3 regions of the Sporosarcina trichiuri genome follow, and region 3 is predicted to be linked to each of the others. Evidence: riboswitches for the same ligand, from Rfam matches in the RefSeq annotation. Region 3 holds a riboswitch; each other region holds the start of a gene.
The links. Region 3 has a riboswitch for S-adenosylmethionine ahead of metK (methionine adenosyltransferase). Riboswitches for the same ligand answer to the same signal wherever they lie in the genome.
Positions count from the first base shown of each region.

Region 1: linked by a shared signal. The riboswitch ahead of QWT68_RS13110 (bifunctional homocysteine S-methyltransferase/methylenetetrahydrofolate reductase) and the one ahead of metK (methionine adenosyltransferase) in region 3 are both predicted to bind S-adenosylmethionine.
Region 2: linked by a shared signal. The riboswitch ahead of QWT68_RS11325 (O-acetylhomoserine aminocarboxypropyltransferase/cysteine synthase family protein) and the one ahead of metK (methionine adenosyltransferase) in region 3 are both predicted to bind S-adenosylmethionine.

Region 1 covers NZ_CP129119.1:2,609,753-2,617,200, reverse strand. The annotation lists gene QWT68_RS13140 (CtsR family transcriptional regulator) at 1-142, opposite strand, end outside; gene QWT68_RS13135 (acetyltransferase) at 417-1,004, shown strand; gene QWT68_RS13130 (hypothetical protein) at 1,061-2,749, opposite strand; gene QWT68_RS13125 (tellurite resistance/C4-dicarboxylate transporter family protein) at 2,818-3,864, opposite strand; gene QWT68_RS13120 (biotin transporter BioY) at 3,982-4,590, opposite strand; gene QWT68_RS13115 (hypothetical protein) at 4,716-4,901, opposite strand; SAM riboswitch class I at 5,080-5,181, shown strand; gene QWT68_RS13110 (bifunctional homocysteine S-methyltransferase/methylenetetrahydrofolate reductase) at 5,287-7,146, shown strand; gene metH (methionine synthase) at 7,127-7,448, shown strand, end outside.
Region 2 covers NZ_CP129119.1:2,240,978-2,248,425, reverse strand. The annotation lists gene QWT68_RS11355 (ABC transporter substrate-binding protein) at 1-420, shown strand, start outside; gene QWT68_RS11350 (DMT family transporter) at 461-1,426, opposite strand; gene pepT (peptidase T) at 1,440-2,666, opposite strand; gene QWT68_RS11340 (DUF2187 family protein) at 2,784-3,005, opposite strand; gene QWT68_RS11335 (metal-sensitive transcriptional regulator) at 3,239-3,505, shown strand; gene QWT68_RS11330 (hypothetical protein) at 3,644-4,279, shown strand; SAM riboswitch class I at 4,481-4,592, shown strand; gene QWT68_RS11325 (O-acetylhomoserine aminocarboxypropyltransferase/cysteine synthase family protein) at 4,705-5,994, shown strand; gene QWT68_RS11320 (glycine betaine uptake BCCT transporter) at 6,037-7,448, opposite strand, start outside.
Region 3 covers NZ_CP129119.1:386,818-394,265, forward strand. The annotation lists gene QWT68_RS02255 (putative motility protein) at 1-168, shown strand, start outside; gene QWT68_RS02260 (NAD-dependent malic enzyme) at 300-1,619, shown strand; gene QWT68_RS02265 (transposase) at 1,687-2,019, shown strand; gene QWT68_RS02270 (NUDIX domain-containing protein) at 2,069-2,524, shown strand; gene QWT68_RS02275 (alpha/beta hydrolase family protein) at 2,514-3,299, shown strand; gene pckA (phosphoenolpyruvate carboxykinase (ATP)) at 3,341-4,927, opposite strand; SAM riboswitch class I at 5,097-5,214, shown strand; gene metK (methionine adenosyltransferase) at 5,412-6,623, shown strand; gene QWT68_RS02290 (gamma carbonic anhydrase) at 6,678-7,196, opposite strand; gene QWT68_RS02295 (alpha/beta hydrolase) at 7,298-7,448, shown strand, end outside.

The DNA.
Region 1 (7,448 bases), 830 kb from region 3:
TCTTGATGACGTAGTTGATCTGCGAAGGGACACATTGAAATTTCTCAGCCACTTCATTGCGCTTGATTTCCGCGATTCCATTATCTTCATGTTCGATAATCGACTTCAAATACCCTTCTATGATGTCGGAAATGTTTCGCATCGTTTTCACCTCTTTTGCCGGCAGTTTCTTCCGTTGACTTTGACTATCTTTGACTTAATTGTACCGCAACGGAGGAAGGCTGCGCAAGGATTTTGCCGCGGCGCAGCAGTATGCAGCAAGCCCGAATCAGTTGAACGCTCCCTGCATAGTATGATAAAATTGAATGCGTGAAAGATCCTGAGGATTTTTTTCTGACCTCTTTTTTCCTCTCCTTATGTTTGATCCCCAAACAAAAAGCTCCGGGTACACCCATACCGACGGAGGAGATTTACGTATGAACTGGTACGAAAAACTGAGTGAGTATTTCCCAATCGAAGAGATGAAATCAAAAGAGCATATGGACGCCCTGCTGAAAGATAAGCACAATGTCTACCATAAGGATGAAGGGCCGAAACATGTACTTATGTACGTGGAGACCGAATCATTCGTCTTTGTCGATTATCTGTTCGTGTCCGCAGCGTCCCGCGGCGAAGGACTCGGCAAGAAACTGCTGACCAAGCTGAAAGAGAAAGGGAAGCCGATCCTGCTGGAAGTGGAGCCTGTCGATTACGAAGATACCGACACAGCAAAACGGCTGAAATTCTATGCCCGCGAGTCATTCCACCACGCCCAGCGGATCGGCTACAGCAGACGTTCGCTTGCAACAGGCGAGCATACGGACCTCGAGATCCTGTACTGGTCGCCGGATGATGCGGATGAAGAAACGGTCTATGATGCGATGAAGATGACGTATGAAGAGATCCACACGTATAAAGACGATGAGTTTTACGGGGAATCATACGATCCTTGCCATCAAGTGTTAACATTTAAGACCGAAGGCAAACCTAATATCCTGAAAGAGTTCGCAACAGTCGGCGCGTAAGCCCGATGGTTCCATAGAAAAAGCAGAAGCCGTTTCCAGCGCTTCTGCTTTTTTCGTTATTCTCCGAGCGATATATTCGTCATTTCCTTCACCGGCAGGAACAGCTCGCCGGTTTCCTGATAGGTGATGGCAAGCTTATCGCCTTCCTGGATGTATACAGCTTCCGGGACGGATTCCGTTGAAATGAGGAAATTCCGGCCATCCGACGATTTCACCGATACGATCGTATAATCTCCGGCTGATTCCTTATAGACCCGCTTGACCGTGATGGCGGCTTTCGCTTCTGCAGAATTGGAACTTCCCTCCACAGAACTGCCTCCCCGCTGGAGAGCGGTCTTATACAGCTTCAGCGCATCCTTCGGAGAATTGCCGTAGACCGAGATTTCCGGGTTGGCAGCGGATACGATGAAATAATTCTGCAGGAACCCATTGGAATCGAGGACAGGCACAAGCCAGCTCGCTTCCCCGTAGAAGTTGTAGAGCACAGGCATTTCACCGGACCACTTCTTCTCGATAAATTTCTTTTCGATGATCTGGAGAGCCCCCTGGGAGTCCATATAGGATTCTTCCAGATCACCGGTATAGTACGTCCCCTTCCCTGTCCGGCCGTCTGTCAGTGAATAGCCGAGCATCGAGTCGACGCCCTCTTTCGGGCTCGTGAAATCGGTGAAATAATACATCCGCCCGTCTTCCGAGAAAATCGGACTGACATTCGCTTCCGTCCCTTCATCGGACGGCAGTTTGACATCCTTCTTACCGACGACCGAATTCCAGAAACCATGGATGTATTTGCCGAAGTAGCTGTTCTGGAGGCTGACCGCCTGCGGGGAGACCGCGCCATCGATATAGTCCGGAATCTCCGCTAGCGGGAATTTCTCCGATTCGCCCGTCATCGGATCGGTCATGATGATCCCTTTCACATCGAATCCGTTCCTGGCAGTGATGAAGTCCCCGTACGACCGGATGTAGTGCGGATTGCCGTCATCGTCGATTTCGAGCTGGACGTCCCCGTAGAAGATGAGATCCGGGAACTCCAATCTCATATGACGGCCGACCTGTTTGTTGAAATAGGACGTCTCCGTATAGGTCATCTCGGAAGCGATGAATTTCGGGTTGTCCGCAGAATCGGTCGCACTCATGCGGAAGTAGCCGGGTGTCGTCTTGCCGTTCCACCATTTGAAGAACCCTGAGAACTCGACAGGGGCGATGTAGACGAAGTCGTCCTTGACTTTCTGGATCTGCAGATGGCCCAGATCGTAATAGCTCGTGTCCGGCACCTGGCCGAATGCTTTCTTCATCTTGTTCCGTGCGAATTTCGGCGGGACACTTGCCGGGGTCTTCGTTTCGTCGAACGCCTCGATCTCCACCTGCTGGTCCATCTCCACCGCCTCATACTTGGTGTCTGCGTTGAAGAGCGGCGCGGTGAGCACGTAGATGCCCGCTCCTGCTGCGAGGACAGCAGCAATCCCTTTCAATTTACGCATCATGCCGGTGTCAGCAGCCGTCCCGATGATGGCGGCCGCCAGAATCAGTGCCCACAGGGAGGACCAGTGCTGATCCAGGCTGGTCGTGTAGTAGAAAACGGCGATCCCGGCAGTCAGCAGGACTGCAGCCGAGACAAACAGTCCAGCCCGGAGACCTGTGCCGCCTCCCTTTTCTTCCGTGCCCAGCTTCCTGGAGAACGGAACCGCAAGCAGTGCTGACAGAACGCCTGCCGCGAGAGAAAAAACTAGTAAGTGAATCATTGCTTCGCCCTTCTTTCCGAGGTAGACTTCTTTTCTGTCTTACCATACGGATGAGAGCGCAATCCGTTTCACTTCACATCCCCCATTTTTCCGAAAGACCGCAAAATCGCGGTACACATGGCGAGGAATACGACAATCCATGAACCGACTGCCAGAAAAGCCATCCCTTCCGACAGGACCGATACAAACGGCAGCTGAAGCGCTTTTGAAAACTGGAATGTTCCGGCTGTGTACATGGCCAGCGGGAACACCATACTCCAGATCTGCGGATTGTAGCGGATCGGCGGACGGTGGAATCCATAATGCCAGATCGTCAGGATCACCAGCAGAGGGATCCACCAGGTGCCTGTAATCCAGAAGAACAGCGTGAATCCTTTCAGGAATGGCGTAATCTCATTGATAAGCGGGAAATACTCGGCATGCAGGATCAGACTGGAACCGGCAAGTGTCGTGATCGCCAAGGCGCCCATGCTGATCCAGTACGGCGGCGATAATTCGCCGTAGGAAAACCGGACAAATGCAAAGCGGTAGAAGATGAGGGCCATCAGCGGGAGATAGAGCATGCTGCCCAGGAAGTACATGGATAACGATGTGAACAAAAGGATGTCCTGATGCTGATGGACAGATGGCGACAGCAGGGTTCCAAGCACAGCAATGGATTGTGTCGCGACAGAGGACAGCAGCCATGTGCCATTGAACCCTTTTTCAAGCGGCGGTTTCTCTTTCCGGATGGTCATCGCCGTGAAAAACGTATACATAATAACAGCCCAGAGGATGAGTGCGGTGAACCAGAGGACTTTCGCTATCATGATGCAGCCGCCTGTCAGCAGCAGCTGGCTCCCGAAGACAGCCGTCCCGGCAACCAGAGTGAAAAAGCCCGCTCCTTTGCTGTGGCTGACGACATCAACCCGCAGTTCACGCGGCCAGCGGAACAGACGTATCAGCGTCATCAGCCAGAGGACCGTATACAGCACTGTATTGACTGCGATCAGAATAGGCGCAAGTCCGTGGAATCCAAGCAGGTTGAGCCCGACTGCGAGAGCGCCCGTAGCCATGACGGAGGCGAAACTGCCTGGAAACAGATGCTTGGCCTGCTTCATCAGTATATCGATCATCGTTCTGTCTCCTTTTTCGTCTGAGAATAATTACACTATTCCCCACTCAGCAGCCGGCAAGCCTGAAAACGCTGAAAACCCGCCTGCGGCAATAGCAGGCGGGTGCATGGAACGCATTTACAGTGACCGGCGGATTTTGAGGATGCGCACCATCCGATGGCCGAATATGCCGGCAAGGACTGCCAAAATGACATCTTTCGGGATTGTCGGAAGCATCCAGATCCAGGCGATTTTATACGTGAATGCATCCGGCGCGGCTGCCCAGAGCTTGTACGCCGCGTACATCCAGTTCGTGCCGATCGCATAGTTGATGACGAATCCGATAAGTGCTGCAGCGATGAAGGCAGGCAGGGTGCCTTTCTTCTCGACGATTTTACCGGCAGCGTATGCCACAGCTATGAAGGAAAGGATAAAGCCGAATTGTGTACTGACGACCGTACTGAAACCTCCGCCGAATTTTGCGAAGACCGGCGCGCCGGCCAGGCCGATCGCCATATATACCGTCATGGCGGCAGCGCCGTAGCGGCTTCCGAGAAGCAGGCCGGCCAACGTCGCGAAAAACGTCTGCAGCGTGATCGGCACGCCGCTGACCGCCATCGCGGGTATGAAGTACGTAATATTCGCCCCGATCATCATCAAAGCCGCGAACATGGCGGAATAGACGAGGCCGAGTGTACCGGATATCGTTTTCGACCGGTTCGGTTTCATTGCTGCTGTTGTTCCCATCCCAGACACCCCTTAACTATTTGTATGGATTAAGAATAAGTGTCTTTTGGATTTGTGTCAACTCAATTTTAACTTAGGTTGACTCAATTTCAGTCAAAAAAAACGGACAGGCGCTTCCCCGTCCGTCAGCGGCGCTCCCCTTCGTCTTTCGGGAACAGGAAAAATGAAATGACCCCGCTGACGATCATCGCGCCTATCGTTATATACAATCTGGACATGACGGGCACATCCGTATAATTTCTGCTTAGCATCACCCAGGCGATCCCGCCGACCAGCAGCGCAATCGGGATGATGAATTTAAACGCCCGCATAGCAATCCCCTTTCCGTACTTGTCCACCAGTTTACCATATCCGGCCGGGGATGGGACAGGGCCGTATACCTCTTTCCTCCGATCACCGGCTGCCATGATGGAGACATCAATTCGTCTATTGACGGAACTCTCAAACAACGGTATGATATGTTCAATAATTATTACAACTGAATAGTCATTCTTATCAAGAGAAGCGGAGGGACTGGCCCTGTGATGCTTCAGCAACCAGCCATATGGTCAGGTGCTAATTCCAGCGGATACAGGATCCGGCAGATGAGGAGAAGACAATCATTATACAGATGACAAAGCCTTCTTCGTTTTGCGAAAAGGCTTTTTTTCTATTCACTGCTTCAGCGCACTGCCGCAAGAAAGGACGGATGATCAGATGGACTTATTGGAACGCTTGAAAAACGAAGTGCTCGTCGGCGATGGCGCAATGGGGACCTTGCTGTACGCCGAAGGGCATGATTTCTGTTACGAACAGCTGAATGTGGAGAAACCGGAACTGATCGGAGACATCCACCGGCAGTACATCGCTGCCGGCGCGGATATCATCCAGACGAACACCTACAGCGCCAATGCGGTGAAACTCGCCCGGTACGGCCTGGAGCACCGTGTCAGGGAATTCAACGAAGCGGGCATCGCCATCGCAAAGGAAGCTGCCGAAGCCGGCGGTCAGTACATACTCGGCACCATCGGCGGGCTGCGCAGTGTCGGTAAGAACGAAGTCTCTCCCGAAGAAGTGCCGGCGATCGTCCGGCAGCAGGCGGAAGTGCTGCTCGCCGGCGGTCCGGACGGCCTGCTGCTGGAAACGTACTATGATTTCGATGAACTGAGCGCGGTCGTTACCCAGTTGCGGAAGCTTACAGATATCCCGCTGATCGCGCAAGTGTCCATGCACGAACCCGGGGTGCTGCAGAACGGACTTCAGCTGAATGAGGCGCTGCACCGTCTCGAGTCTCTCGGCGCCGATGTGGTCGGTGTCAACTGCCGGCTCGGCCCGTATCACACCATCCAGGCATTCGAAGGGGTCGACCTGCCGGAGAAGGCATTCCTGTCCGCCTATCCGAATGCCAGCCTGCTCGACGTGGAGGACGGCCGGATCGTCTATGTGTCGGAGACGGATTATTACGGGAGAGCGGCAAAGATGCTGCAGGAAGAAGGCGTCCGGCTGATCGGCGGCTGCTGCGGCACGACGCCTGCACACATCTCGGCTGTTAAGACGAGGCTGGCCGGAACGGTGCCGATCTCGGAAAAGAAAACTGCAGAGCGTAAACCGGTCATCATCCGTGAACCGGAGCCGGCCCGCTATGAGCCGCTGCACGAGAAAGCGAAGCGTGAACGGACGATCCTCGTGGAGCTGGATACACCGAGGCACCTGGAGACGGAAAACTACCTGGAAGGCGCAAGACAGCTGAAAAAGGCAGGTGCGGACGCCGTAACGATGGCGGATAACTCCCTCGCCTCCCCGCGCATCAGCAATGTGGCCATGGCGTCCCTCGTGAAGCATCAGGATGATGTCCGGCCGCTCGTGCACATCACATGCCGCGACCGCAACCTGATCGGACTGCAGTCCCATCTGATGGGGCTTGATGCACTTGGTATCCACGATATTCTCGCAGTGACCGGGGATCCGACGAAAATCGGGGACTTCCCCGGGGCGACCAGTGTCTATGATGTATCGAGCATGGAGCTGTTCCAACTCATCAAACAGCTGAACAAAGGGATTTCCTTCTCCGGCAGACCGCTGCGCAAAAAAGCGAATTTCTCGGTTGCGGGCGCCTTCAATCCGAATGTCCGTGTCGTGGAGCGCGCGGTCAAGCGGCTGGAGAAGAAGATTGAGAACGGCGCGGATTATTTCATCTCCCAGCCGGTCTATACGAAAGAGAAGATCATCGAGATCCATGAAGCGGTCAGCCATCTCGAAACACCGATCTTCCTCGGAATCATGCCGCTGACGAACAGCCGCAATGCCGAGTTCCTCCATCACGAAGTGCCGGGCATCAAACTGTCCGATGACGTGCTCGCGCGCATGAAGGATTGCGGGGATGACCGGGAGGCAGCCACAGCGGAAGGGCTCCGCATCGCCAAGGAACTGATCGACACAGCGGCAGGACTCTTTAACGGGATCTATCTGATCACACCATTCCTGCGCTATGACATGACAGCTGAACTGATCCGCTATATAAAAGAAATCGACGCCGAAGCAGAAAGGGAGATGCACCATGCCGCAATCACGCATTGAGACAGAACTGAAGAAGAGGATACTGGTCATGGACGGCGCGATGGGCACGATGCTGCAGAACGCGGACCTGACTGCGGAAGATTTCGGCGGCGACGCCTTCGAAGGCTGTAACGAGTATTTGAACCTGACGAAGCCTGAAGTGCTCAGGAAGATCCACCGGGAATACCTCGAGGCAGGCGCCGATATCATTTGTACGAATACGTTCGGCGGAACACCTGTCGTCCTGGATGATTATGACCTTGGCAGTCGTGCGGAGGAGATCAACCGGAGAGGGGCGGAGCTCGCCCGCAGTGCGGCCGACA
Region 2 (7,448 bases), 1.2 Mb from region 3:
AACGGATTCCATCTGCGGTTCGGCGATACGACCGATTATGCACCCGAATCCCAGATCGCGATGGTCCTCGCCTCTCCGCAGTTCATGGAAGACGAGGAATTGTCCCTCCGTTTCATGGCAGCCTATCTGAAAGGCGTCCGTGATTATAACGATGCGTTCTTCGAAGGGGTGGACGAAGAGGAGATCATCGAGATCATGGTGAAGCATACGGCCCTGAAAGATGCCGCCCTGTGGGATAAAGTCTTCGTGACCGGTCTCGACCCTGATGGTAAGATGTTCATCGAAGATATCAAAAAGCAATATGAGACATACAAGGCGAACGGAGCGATCCAGGGGGAGATCGATTTCGATAAAGCGATCGATACGTCCCTTGCAGAAGAAGCGGTCAGCCTGCTTGGCGCCTATGAAGCCGCCCAATAAGAAAAAAGGATCCGAACGGAAAATCCGTTCGGGTCCTTTTTCATGGAATTTCAGAAGCTGCCCGCTTTGCGGCAGCTGCTGTCTGCCAGCTGTGCAGCGACATGCCGAGTATGATGATAGCAGTGCCTGCCAGCGAAACAGGTCCCGGCAATGCCATATGCAGCAGCAGCATTTCACCGAGCATCGCAAACAGGAGCTCGAGTGACTGCGTCGCTTCGACGGCTGCCAGACGGCCCTGGTCGTGCCGGGCGAGGTCCGTCGCCATGAAGAACAAAGTGGTCGCAATGACACCGGAACTGACCCCGACGACGAATGATTGGACGAGCTGGCTCCACGAGGGAAGGCCGACCGTCAGCCAGGCGTACAGCGCCAGCAGGAACCAGACCGGCAGTGTCATGAGCGTCATGCCGAGCACCCGCTGGAACGTATCCAGCGAACCGCCGAGCAGTTCCATCATCTTGCGGTTGCCGAGCGGATAGGCGAATGCGGCCAATACGACAGGCAGTATGCCCAGCAGCAGTGCATCCGCCGACACGGACCGGGCATGCGGAATCTGGATCAGCACCACGCCGCCGAGAATGACGAGCGAAATAAGAAGGGAGGCAACCGGGATGCGCTGCCGGACTCCGCGTTCCGTGCCATCCGATCCATCCCCTGACAAAAACAGGGGAGCCAGCAGGACTCCTGCAACAATCGTCAATTGCCACGTACCGGCGAGAAGCCAGCCGGGGGCATATCCTGCTGAAAAGGTGAGTGGTCCATAAAACAGCACGAAAGCAACCGTACTCCAGATGAAGAACTGCCAGGGATGACGGCGCATCTCCCGCTGGACGGGCGTAAAGCCGCCCCTCATGGCGACAATAGCGGCCAGAAACGGCACCATGAAGAAATAGCGGAGGGAAGCGCTCCACATCCAGCTGCCGCCTGATAACTCCATGGAACGGTTCAATACGAACGTGACCGCAAAAAACACGGCGGCCAGTACCCCGAGCCAGATCCCTTTCATGCCGTTGCCCTCCTTATGCGCGAGCTTCGTATAACTGGACGGCTTCGACGATCACCTGTGCCGCCTTCTCCATCGTTTCTGCAGAGACGAACTCATAGCGGCCGTGGAAATTTTCACCGCCCGCAAAGATGTTCGGTGTCGGGATGCCCATATAGGAAATCTGTGAGCCGTCCGTGCCGCCCCGGATCGGTTCGATGACCGGTTCGATGCCGAGATTGCTGAAAGCATCTTTGATGATTTCGATGATTTCCATGTGCGGCATGATCTTTTCACCCATATTATAATATTGGTCTTCCAGTTCAAGCGTGACAGCATCTGGGCCATAGTCGGACTGCATCTGGGCGACCGTATCACGGAACAGCTGTTTCCGGGCTTCGAATGTCTCCTTATCGAAGTAGCGGATAATGTAATCCAGCTCTGTTTTTTCAACTGACCCCTTGATATCCATCAGATGGATGAACCCTTGCCGTCCATCTGTCAGCTCAGGAACCTCCAGTGCCGGCATCGCTGCCTGGAATTCCTGAGCACGCAAAATGGAATTCACCATCTTATCTTTTGCTGTTCCCGGATGGACGTTCGTGCCGCGGAACGTCACCCGCGCGCCCGCTGCGTTGAAGCTTTCATACTGGAGCTCACCAAGAGGCCCGCCGTCCATCGTATAGGCGAAGTCCGCCCCGAATGCCTGGACATCGAATTTATGGGGTCCCCGTCCGATTTCCTCATCCGGTGTGAAGGCGACCCGCAGTTTGCCATGTTTCACTTCAGGATGTGACTGCAAATACGCCATCGCTGTCATGATTTCCGCAATTCCTGCCTTATCATCCGCACCGAGCAGCGTCGTGCCATCCGTTGTGATCAATGTCTGGCCTGTGTAGTTGTTCAGCTCGGGAAACAGCTCGGCTGATAATGTCGTATTTTCGCTGAGGACCAGATCGCGGCCATCATAGTTCTCGTGGATCTGAGGGTTCACATCTTTGCCGGAATAGTCAGGTGACGTGTCGACGTGTGCAAGGAAACCGATGACCGGGACATCTTTGTCCGTGTTGGACGGCAGTGTCGCAAACAGATAGCCGTTCCCATCGAGCGTAATCTCTTCCATCTCCAGTTCTTCGAGTTCGTGTTTCAATACATGCAGCAGGTCCCACTGGCATTCGGTGGATGGAGTCGATGGACTGTTCGGGTCCGACTCGGTGTTGATTTTTGCGTAACGGATGAACCGTTCAGTGACTTGTTCTTTCATAAGCTGGAGTATCCCCTTTCAAAATAGGAAGAATCACTCTGTAAGAGTGTGTGATGCTGCAAAAACAGACAGCAAAAACGGCAGTACGCAGATGCGCTGCCGCTGTGACATGACCGATCAGACTACTGTGTAATTTTTATGGGCAACCACGGTCAGATTGGAGGCTGCTCCGATCTGGACAGCGTCGCTTTCGGAAATTTCCACAATGACGGAGTTATCCAGTATTTTATGGATACTGCCGGAGACATGGACGCCATGCCGCATGAATGAAATCTGTTCACCAGGATGGCGGGCGGAGACGAAATCAGAGACGGGTTGTTCCTTGCGCGGAAAAGCCAAACGAATTCCTCCTCTCGTCGTTACCGACAGTTCACGCTCAGCCGTACAGCTGAGCCGTTCATTTTTACAATCAGTGAAGAAGCGAGTCTGATCGGTTCTCAAAAACAATAAGTACAGAGACAAGTATAACATAATTCGAATAATTTCACGCCATCAGCATTTCTATGCAACTGTTTCATTGACGAAATACGCGATGGGGTATAGAGTGAAGAGAAAAGGAAGGGGACGGTATAGTGGAATACGATGCAAAAGTGGTCAACCGGCTGAAACGGATCGAAGGCCAGATCCGCGGCGTCCTGCGGATGATCGAAGCTGGAGATGACTGCCGCGATGTCGTCACCCAGCTGTCGGCCTCGCGCTCGGGAATCGACCGGACGATCGGCGTGATTGTCAGCAGCAACCTGATCGCCTGCATGGAAGAACAGGAACTGTCCGGATCGCCGGAAGACAAAGAGGCACTGGTCAAGGAAGCCGTCGATCTGCTGGTGAAGAGCCGCTGATCGATGGCTCTTTTTTAACCGGGTAAACATTAGAAATCATCTTTACAATTCTCCTCATCTCTTAATTTGCATCTCAGTCTCCTCTCAGACAGCGGGGTTATGATAATAGCATCCCAACAAGATAAGGAGAGGAACAAGATGAAAAAAACATTGATTACAGCAGTAAGCGCACTGATGCTATCCGCAGGAGGTGCCCAGGCGGCGACATTCGCACACGGCCATCAGGCAGACGGGCAGAGTTCGTACTCGCACGTATCGTACAGCCAGCAAGTGAACCAGGACATTACAGGATTCGAGGAATACGCATCAATCGCCTCCGTCATCGATCCATCAAGCTTCACGGTACGCGTAACGGAAAACAATGTTTCCAACCGGGTCATCCTTTTCTCCGACAATTATGGACGTACGCAGTATAAGAGTGTGTTCGTGAAGAAGACAGGTCTTCTGAAAGTCATCAGCCAAAAAGGCGGCGGTGTCCTGCTCCAGACAACAGTGACAGGAAACACAGCAGCTCCGGAAGCGAAACCGGACCAGAAACCCGCACAGCCGGCAAGCACGATCAGCAGCCTGCCTGAGTACAAGACACTTGCTGCGCATGTCGACATTAGCGGTCTGGCACCTGCCGTTGTTTCCGATAACTACAACAACCGCACAATCCTGCTGAAAGATGCGAATGGCCGCGGCCAGTACAAGAGCATCTTCGTAAAACGCACGAACATGCTCAAAATCGTTGATTTGAATGGCGGCCAGATTTTCTACGGTGCTGCCGAGTAATGAATGTCACCTGCATACCGCGTCCAATGACGCCCGGTATGCGGGTTTTTCTATTTGCGGAAGCAGCCGCCTTGAAGAGGATCGGGCACGGCGTTGATTGGCTGAATACGAAACTGTCAAATTATTTTGAGTAACCTGTTGACTTTCTGATTTTACGTGTGTATACTCGTTTCCAAGATGGAAAACTGAATAAGTCACAAACTCTTATCAAGAGCGGCGGAGGGACTAGGCCCTGCGATGCCCGGCAACCGGCAAGCATACCAGCTTGCAAAGGTGCTACTTCCTACAGATCCAGTGATCTGAAAGATAAGGGGAAGTGCCAGCAATGGCGGTCCTCTTCTATTTTCAGAAGGGGGCTTTTTCGTTTTCCCCCACCCGTCCGGTGTGCACAGTTCCATCAAAACTACTTTCCGGAGGTTAGGTATATGACAAATCTTCAACCCGAAACACAGCTGCTTCACGGCGGCCAGCAGCCTGATCCGACAACAGGCTCCCGTGCAGTCCCGATTCATCGGACGACATCGTTCGTATTCAAGGATACGGAGCAGGCAAGAAACTTGTTCGCCCTTCAGGAAGCCGGCAATATCTACACACGGATCACGAATCCGACAGTTGCCGTTTTCGAAGAGCGGATTGCATTGCTGGAAGGCGGTACTGCGGCTGTCGCTTTGTCGTCCGGAATGGCGGCCATCGCCTTCTCCATCCTGAATATCGCGGAAGCGGGGGATGAAATCGTAGCGGCGGCCAATCTGTATGGCGGCACCTATAACCTGTTCGCGATCACGCTGCCGAAATACGGGATCACCGTGAAATTTGTCGACTCGGCCGATCCGGATAACTTCCGGAATGCCATTACGGAAAAGACGAAAGGGATCTTCGCCGAAACGATCGGCAACCCGAGCCTGCAGGTGCTCGATATCGAACGTGTCGCGGACATCGCCCACGAAAACGGCATTCCGTTCCTGATCGATAACACATTTGCGTCCCCATACGGATGCAATCCGATCGAATTCGGAGCGGATGTCGTCATCCATTCGGCAACGAAGTGGATCGGCGGCCACGGCACTACAATCGGCGGCGTTGTCGTCGATGCAGGCAAATTCGATTGGACACAGGGCCGGTTCCCCGGCTTCACGGAACCGGATGAATCCTATCACGGCCTCCGGTACGGCATCGACACGGCAAACGCTGCATTTGCGACGAAACTCCGGGTACAGGGTCTTCGGGATTTCGGGCCCTGCCTCGATCCGGACAGTGCCTTCAACTTCCTCCAGGGACTGGAAACGCTCCATCTGCGGATCCAGCGGCACGGGGAGAATGCACGTCAAGTGGCCGAGTTCCTGTCTTCGCATCCATCTGTCGAATGGGTGACATTCACCGGCCTCGACAGCCATCCGACAGCGGAACAGGCGAAGAAGTATCTGAAGAACGGCGCCGGCTCCATGATCGTCTTCGGGATCAAAGGAGGGCGCGATGCCGGCCGGCGGGTGATCGACAACGTCACGCTGTGGTCTCATGTGGCCAATGTCGGCGATGCAAAGTCGCTCATCATCCATCCGGCCTCGACGACCCACCAGCAGCTCTCTGCGGAAGACTTGAAAAACTCAGGAGTGACTGAAGAACTCATCCGTTTGTCAGTCGGTCTCGAGTCCGTGGATGACATCATTGCCGACCTGAAGCAGGCGATCGAAAAGGCGGCGCCGGTCAGCGTCTGAATAGAAAACACCCGGGTTCCCCATTCGGAACCCGGGTGTTCTTTATTTACGATGATGGTGTCTGTGCGGAAGCGACTCATTGCCGAGCTCCTTGAACAGGGAGTACACCATCAGCAGGATGATGAACGAAAACGGCAGTGCCGCAATGATGATCGTATTTTGCAAAGCGTCGAGTCCGCCGACGGACAGCAGTACGAGCGCGATAGAGGACTGCAGCAGCCCCCAGATGATCTTGACGCTGTTCGGCGGCGTCAGCGAACCGTATGTCGACTGCATGCCGAGGACGAATGTCGCCGAGTCCGCCGAGGTGATGAAGAACGAGGCAATCAGCAGTATCGCAAATCCTGAAGTGATAGCAGCCCAGGGAAGCTGGCTGAACATCTGGAAGATGACGATCTCCGTATCCACGGAAGCCAGGTCGAAAGAGCCTGACTTTTGGATTTCGATTGCAGTCGTCCCGAACGCCGCAAACCAGATGAAGCTGAGGAGGCTCGGTGCAAGCAGCACTCCCACCATGAACTCACGGATTGTACGGCCTTTCGAAACACGGGCGATGAACATACTGACGAACGGCGCCCAGGAGATCCACCATGCCCAGTAGAAGATCGTCCATACATCAAGCCACTCGCGGTTGCCTGCATTGAGCGGTGATGTACTCAGGCTTAGGTCTATGAAGTTCGAGAAATAACCACCGATCGAGTCCGTGAAAATGTTCATGATCAGCAGCGTCGGCCCGAGAATCAGGATGAAGCCGAGAAGCGCCAGTGCGAGAACAAGATTCGTATTGGACAGATACCGGATCCCCTTGCTGAGACCGGACCAGGCGGAAAAGATGAACAGCACGGTGACGACCGAAATGATGATGAACTGGGACCGGATGCCGATCTCGAAGCCGAACAGGTAATGCAGTCCGGCGTTAATTTGGACAGCGCCGAAGCCGAGAGAAGTGGCTACGCCGAAAGACGTTGCAAAGACAGCGAGGACGTCGATGACCGTACCCCAGGGGCCTTTCATTTTATCGCCAAAAATCGGCTTCAGTGTTGAAGAAATTAACCCCGGCTCCTCTTTGCGGAATTGGAAGTAGGCAAGTGCCAGTGCAACAATTCCATACAAAGCCCAGACATGGATACCATAGTGGAAGAAAGTCTGCCGCATCGATTCACGGAAAGCTGCATTCGTCCCAGGTTCAGCGGTTGCCGGATTGACGGCAAAATGGGAGAGCGGTTCAGCTGCCCCGTAGAAGACGAGCCCGATCCCCATTCCGGCGGAGAACAGCATGGCAATCCAGGTGACCGTTGAAAACTGCGGGCGGTCGGAATCTTTGCCGAGACGTATTTTTCCATACGGACTGAAGATGAAGTACACACTGACTGCGACCAGCAGGGTCATCAGCAGCATATAATACCAGCCGAACGACGTCGAGACGAAGGATTTCACGATATTGGTCCCCGCTT
Region 3 (7,448 bases):
ATAACATCCATCATGTCGAACCAGCTGCGAAGCCTGCAGTCCGCCGTCCAGCTCACCATTTTGGATAAGAGTATGACGTCCGGTGCGTCCGCTGCAATGGAATTGCTTCAGTCGATGCCTGAAGCGGCACACCCGACAAAAGGCGGCTCGGTCGACGTGAAAGCCTGACCGGCAGCGCACTCCCCTTCCGCGGGGGAATGCGCTGTTTTTTGTTTTCATTGTCTAACTAAAAGTGAATGTGTAAAATAGGTCTGTGACTCAACCAACAAAGATACGGACGATACAAAGGAGAATTCAGAATGTCAACCACACCCTATTTACGCAACCTGATCATCGAAACGCCTTCAAAGCCGGGCAATTTAGCAAAAGTGACATATGCAATCGGCCAGCTGGAAGGGGATATCGGTGACATCCAGACCATCAAAGTCGGAACACTGTCAACAATCCGGGACGTATCCGTTCAATGCAGCGACGAAGCACAGCTGATGGAAATAGTGGACGCCATCAATGCAATCGGGGACGGCATTCAGGTGCAGGCCATTTCAGACGATGTTTTGCGTGCCCATGAAGGCGGGAAAATACATATGAAGAGCAGGATGGAGATCCGGTCTCTCGGGGATCTGCGGCGCGTCTATACGCCGGGCGTCGCGAACGTCTGCAAAGTGATCGAGAAAGATCCGCAGCAGGCCCAGTTCTTCACAGGCATCTCGAATACGGTCGCCATCGTGACGGACGGAACTGCAATCCTCGGGCTCGGCAATATCGGCCCGGTCGCCGGAATGCCGGTTATGGAAGGCAAGTCCGTCCTGTTCGACCAGTTTGCCGGAATCAGCGGAGTGCCGATCCTTCTCGATACGAGCGATCCTGACAAAGTCGTCGATACCGTCAAACATATCAGTCGGACATTCGGCGGTATTCTGCTCGAGGATATCGGATCGCCTCACTGCTTCGAGATCGAAGAGCGGCTGAAGAAAGATCTGGATATCCCCGTCATGCATGATGATCAGCATGGTACTGCGGTTGTCGCGCTTGCGTCCACGCTGTCCGCGTGCCGGCAGGCCGGCGTGAAGCTTGAAGACTCCGTCGTCGGCCAGATCGGACTCGGAGCTGCTGGTCTTGCGATCAGCCGCATGATGATGGCGTACGGCGTCAAGGAAATGAAAGGAACAGATCGAAATGACGCCGCACTTGAGCGTCTTGCCGGATATGGGGGGACCATTGCGGAATCTCTGGAAGACATTATGGCGACAAGCGATATTATCATCGCGACAACGGGCGTTGAAGGACTTATCAAACCCGAGATGGTGCGGCCGGGCCAAATCATCCTGGCGCTGTCCAACCCGTTTGCTGAAATCCAGCCGGAGGCAGCACTGCAGGCAGGCGCCGCGTTTGCAGCGGACGGCCGGCAAGTCAACAATGTCCTCGGGTTCCCTGGTATCTTCCGCGGCGCGCTGAACGCACAGGCATCGAGCATCACATACGATATGCTCATAGCCGCTGCTCTGGCAATCGTGGAATCCACGAAGCCCGGCGATCTCGTCCCTCATCCGCTCGATCCGAATGTCCATCAGAATGTCGCCGATGCTGTGGAAAAAGTTGCAAATTCGACCTCTATGTAACCTGAGGATGGCATACATACATCCTGCCGTACAGAACCATACTGTACGTAAAAAGGATGGGATCCAATTGGCGGAACCGAAAGTGAAGATGTATGTATCTATCACGAACCAGCAGATCATGCAGTATCCGGATGATTCACCCTATGAATTCGCGGTGGAGATACCGAAGTCATATCTGGAAATCTTTGAGCACCTCTTTGCTCAGACGAATGAATTGGAATTCAGGAATTTCCTGCGGGCGCACCTGCCGTATGTTCCTTATCATTACGATCGGGACAACCATCACGTTGACCGCCGGCTCTACAAGATGTATGCCCTCGTCCATGAATTCACAGACGAGGAATCGAAGGCATTCATTGAAGAACTGCCGTTTTTCAGACAGCCTGTGAAGACTCGCTGAAGAATCGTCAGCAGGGGCAGCCGGTCAGCCAGACAAGGATGTGATTGCCGTGTTGACGTTTGAAGATTTGAAAGGCAGCCGCGTTGAGCTCATTTTCGGTGAACAGGAACTCGAAGCAAGGCACGTGCTCGTCGTCCTGAAACACGACGGGAAGTGGCTGCTGACTGAGCATGTTATCCGGGGTACCGAGTTTCCTGGAGGAAAAGCGGAGCCGGGGGAGACGATCGAGGACGCAGCAGTTCGGGAAGTGAAGGAAGAGACAGGTGTGACGATCGGCCGTCCTGAAAAATTTGCCGAGTATGTCGTTTACACCGAGCCGCCGTTCTGCAAGGCGGTCTTCACGGCAGACGTTGCTGCGATCGACGAGGATCCGGAACTGTACGAAACGAACGGTGCTGTATGGATGACCGATGAGGAGCTCGATTCCTGCGTGACACTGAGCTTCCACATGAAAGACGAAGGGATGCATAAGCTCAGGGAGTGGGTGATACGTCATGATGAATGATGCGGAGATTGTCTCATACCGGGTATATCCTTCCCCGAACGCATCTGTGGAACTTACGGAGATCACCTACATGTCCGGCGGTATGAAAGTGAAGGGGCTACTTGCGGAACCGAAGCAGGAAGGGGAATTCGAGGGCATCGTCTATATGCGCGGCGGAATCCAGCATGTCGGCATGGTGCGGCCTGCCCGTGTCGCCCAGTTCGCAAGCCGGGGATTCGTCGTGTTCGCCCCGTATTACCGCGGCAACCGCGGCGGGGAAGGCCGCGATGAATTCGGCGGCGCGGATCTGCAGGATGCTGTCAGTGCAGTCGATGTCCTGAAACAGAGCACCAAATGGAAAGACGGCCGGATACACCTGTTTTCGTTTTCCCGCGGCGGTCTGATGGCGCTCTGGACAGCGATCCTCAGGGAGGATATCACTTCCACCGTCCATTGGGCGGGGGTGTCCGACGTCGTCTTCACTTACAAAGAGCGGGAAGACATGCGCAGGATGATGAAGCGGGTCATCGGCGGGTCCCCGAACAGTGCGCCGGATGCATACCGGGAACGGACAGCCTTGTTCCGAGTCGGTGAGATAGACGCACGTGTCCTGATCATCCACGGGCTGAAAGACGAGAACGTTTCGCCTGAGCAGTCCATCATGCTGGAGGACGCCCTCAGGGAAGCGCAGAAACCTGTGGAAACCTGGTATTTCCCGGACTACACCCACCATTTCCCTTCCTGGCACAATGCACAGATCGTCCGTGATCTGACGGATTGGATGAAAGCACAATAAAAGAACCTCCCGGCCGGGAGGTTCTTTTCGCTGCGTCAGAATCAGATGATCGGACCGCCTTTTTGGATGATCTCAGGTGAAACGTGATCGAATTTCTTGAAGTTCTCCTTGAACAGGTCCGCAAGCTCTTTTGCTTTGGCATCGTAGTCAGCCGGATTGCTCCAAGCGTTCCGCGGGTTCAGCACTTCGGCAGGCACGCCTTCGATTGCTGTCGGAATCTGAAGACCGAACGTAGCGGACGTTTCCGTTTCCGCAGTATCGAGCTCTCCGGACAGTGCTGCGCGCACCATCGTACGGGTATGCTTCAAGTCCATCCGTTTGCCGACACCGTATGCGCCGCCCGTCCAGCCTGTGTTGACCAGGAACACACGGGAGCCGTGCTCATCGATCTTCTTCCCGAGCATATCGGCATAGACCGTTGCAGGAAGCGGGAGGAATGGGGATCCGAAGCATGTCGAGAATGTCGCTTCCGGAGATGTGATGCCGCGTTCCGTTCCGGCGAGCTTGGATGTGAAACCGCTCAGGAAGTGGTACATCGCCTGCTCCTTCGTCAGCTTTGAGATCGGAGGGAGGACGCCGAACGCATCCGCAGTCAGGAAGATGATTGTTTTCGGGTGGCCTGCCACGGACGGCAGGACGATGTTGTCGATGTTGCCGATCGGATAGGCAGCCCGCGTATTTTCGGTCAGCGTGTTGTCATCGTAGTCCGGGATGCGTGTATCTTTATCGAGCACGACGTTTTCGAGAACTGTGCCGAATTGGATCGCACCATAGATTTCAGGCTCCTTCTCAGGGGAGAGGTTAATGCACTTCGCATAACATCCGCCTTCGATATTGAAGATGCCGTGATCCGACCAGCCATGCTCGTCATCACCGATCAGCTTGCGGTTCGCATCTGCTGAAAGGGTTGTCTTTCCTGTCCCGGACAAACCGAAGAATAATGCGGAATCGCCGTCTTCTCCGACGTTTGCTGAGCAGTGCATGGACAGGATCCCGTTTTCAGGAAGCAGATAGTTCATAACAGAGAAGATGGATTTCTTCATCTCTCCCGCATATTCGGTTCCGCCGATCAGGACGACTCGCTTTTCGAGGGAGATGATCACGAACGTCTCGGAATCCGTTCCATCGACTGCAGGATCCGCTTTGAACGAAGGGGCAGCCAGGATCGTGAACTGAGCCTCATGCGTCTTCAGTTCCTCTTCCGTCGGCCGGATGAACAGCTGGTGGACAAACAGGTTCTGCCAGGCATACTCGTTGACGACCTGGATGGAAAGTTGTGATGATTTGTCGGCACCTGCGAAGCCTTTGAAGACGAAGAGCTCATCTTTTGCTTTCAGGTGGCCGAGCACTTTGTGGTACAATGAATCGAAATGGTCCTCGGAAATCGGACGATTCACAGAACCCCAGTCGATGTTCTCTTTGGAAGGGGTCGCTTCCACTATGTAACGGTCTTTAGGTGAACGGCCGGTGTATTTACCGGTCTGCGCTGTAACGGCTCCATCGGCTGACAGCTTTGCCTCTCCGCGGGACACTGCCTTTTCAACCAATACAGGCACTGACGGCTGCATGGTGACGGTTGGTCCGGAAAGAAGCTCTTTGAGTCCATTATCAAGTTTCGCTGAAATCATAGGTCGATTACCGTCCTTTTCATTATAGCCCTCGATGGGGCGCTATATTTTGAATTAGTATAACACATTAAGAATAATAAACTATACTAATTGAAAACTCAAGTGAGAGATACGGAAAAATGTTTGACAACCGGTGTCTTTTTTCGTAGCATAGATAGTTGAACGGATACTCTTATCCCGAGCTGGCGGAGGGACAGGCCCTATGATGCCCGGCAACCTGCACAGACGTCCTTGTCTGTGAGAAGGTGCCAAACCTGAAGCAGGGATCACTCCCTGGACGATAAGAGTGAAAGGTGCCTGTAAACATATGCCTTTCCTCATGTATGCGATACGTGAGTGAGAGGCTTTTTCTATTATATGGTTCGCCTTTGTCCTTGGTACCGTTAACGTCGCTTCTCTTCAGGCGCGGGACGAAACTGGGAAAACGAGAGTACCGTATCACGAATCCGCTGCAGGGAAGCCTGCGGCTGAAGGAGGAAATCAGATGACTAATCGGCGGCTGTTCACTTCAGAGTCGGTAACGGAAGGCCATCCGGACAAAATGTGCGACCAGATTTCAGATGCGATCCTGGATGCCATCATCGCAGAGGATCCGAATGCACGGGTGGCATGCGAAACAACAATTACGACAGGTCTCGTGCTGGTGATCGGTGAAATCACGACGACGACCTATGTCGACATCCCGAAAGTGGTCCGGGAAACCGTCAAGGAGATCGGCTACACACGTGCGAAATTCGGCTTTGACTACGAGACATCATCCGTCCTGACGTCAATCGACGAACAATCACCGGATATTGCGGCGAGTGTGGATGTCGCCCTCGAAGCGAGGGAAGGGCAGATGGACGACGAAGAACTGGAAGCGATCGGTGCTGGGGATCAGGGCCTGATGTTCGGCTTTGCGTGCAACGAAACGGAAGAGCTCATGCCGCTGCCGATCAGCCTGGCGCACAAGCTGTCGCGCCAGCTCACGAAGGTCCGGAAAGACGAAACCCTCGATTACTTGCGGCCGGACGGCAAGACGCAAGTGACGATCGAGTATGACGGGGACAACCAACCGGTGCGTGTCGATACGATCGTCACATCGACACAGCACCACCCGGAGGTGACGCTCGAGCGCCTGCAGCACGATATCCGGCAGTATGTCATCGACGCGGTCGTGCCTGCGCATCTGCTTGATGAGGAGACGAAGTATTTCATCAACCCGTCAGGCCGTTTCGTCATCGGCGGACCGCAGGGGGATGCCGGCTTGACCGGACGCAAGATCATCGTCGACACGTACGGCGGCTATGCCCGCCACGGCGGCGGTGCCTTCTCGGGCAAGGATGCGACGAAAGTGGACCGCTCGGCTTCGTATGCGGCCCGCTACGTGGCGAAGAACCTGGTCGCTGCAGGGCTTGCCGACCGCTGTGAAGTGCAGCTTGCGTATGCAATCGGTGTTGCGAAACCTGTGTCGATCTCCGTGGATACGTTCGGCACCGGTCAGCTGTCCGAAGATGTACTGGTGGAACTCGTCAGGAAGCATTTCGATCTCCGGCCTGCCGGGATCATCAAGATGCTCGACCTGCGCCGTCCGATTTACAAGCAGACGGCCGCCTATGGCCACTTCGGCAGAACGGATGTCGATCTGCCGTGGGAACGCACCGACAAAGCGGAGACGCTGAGAGCAGGAGCGGTCCATGCCGGCCGGACGCTATGATGAAAAAAAGCAAGGCAGCGGAATAGTCGCTGCCTTGCTTTTGGTATAGGATGATCAGCTCTTCTGCTGCATCCGCTTATACGATTGTCCCTTTTCCACATAGCTCGCGGTGATACGCGCCATATCCGCCCGGTCCGCTTCGTTCAGCTCCCGTACGACTTTTGCTGGGGAGCCAAGTGCGAGCATGCCGGGAGGGATTGTTTTTCCCGGCGGCACCAGGCTGCCTGCGCCTAGGAATGCACCTTCTCCGATAACCGCGCCGTCCAGGACGATAGATCCCATTCCGACCAATGCCCCTTTTTTGACAGTGCAGCTGTGCAATGTAACCTTATGGCCGATGGTGACGTCATCTTCTATGATAAGCGGGGTGCCCGGGCTCTGGTGCAGGCAGGACAGATCCTGGATACTGACGTTCCTGCCGATACGGGTCGGTGCAACGTCACCCCGGATGACTGTGCTGAACCAGACGGATGATCCCGCACCGATCTCGACATCGCCGGTGATGACGGCATGGTCGGCGACAAATACCGATTCGTCAAGGACCGGTGTGACTTCATTATATGGATAGATCATGGAATACCCTCCTTGTGATGCAATGCTGTATAATAATTTTACCAAAGTTTCAGAGTGTGCACAAAGAAGGTTGCATAAGGCAATAAAGGGAGGAACCTATCATGTGGAAATGGGAAGCGGACGGCCAGGCGAAAGCGGTTGTCGTGATCGTGCACAGTGCGTATGAAAATCATCATCGCCATGCCTGGCTCATCCAGCAGTTCCGTATCTCGGGCTTTGATGTCATCACCGGGGACCTTCCCGGTCACGGAC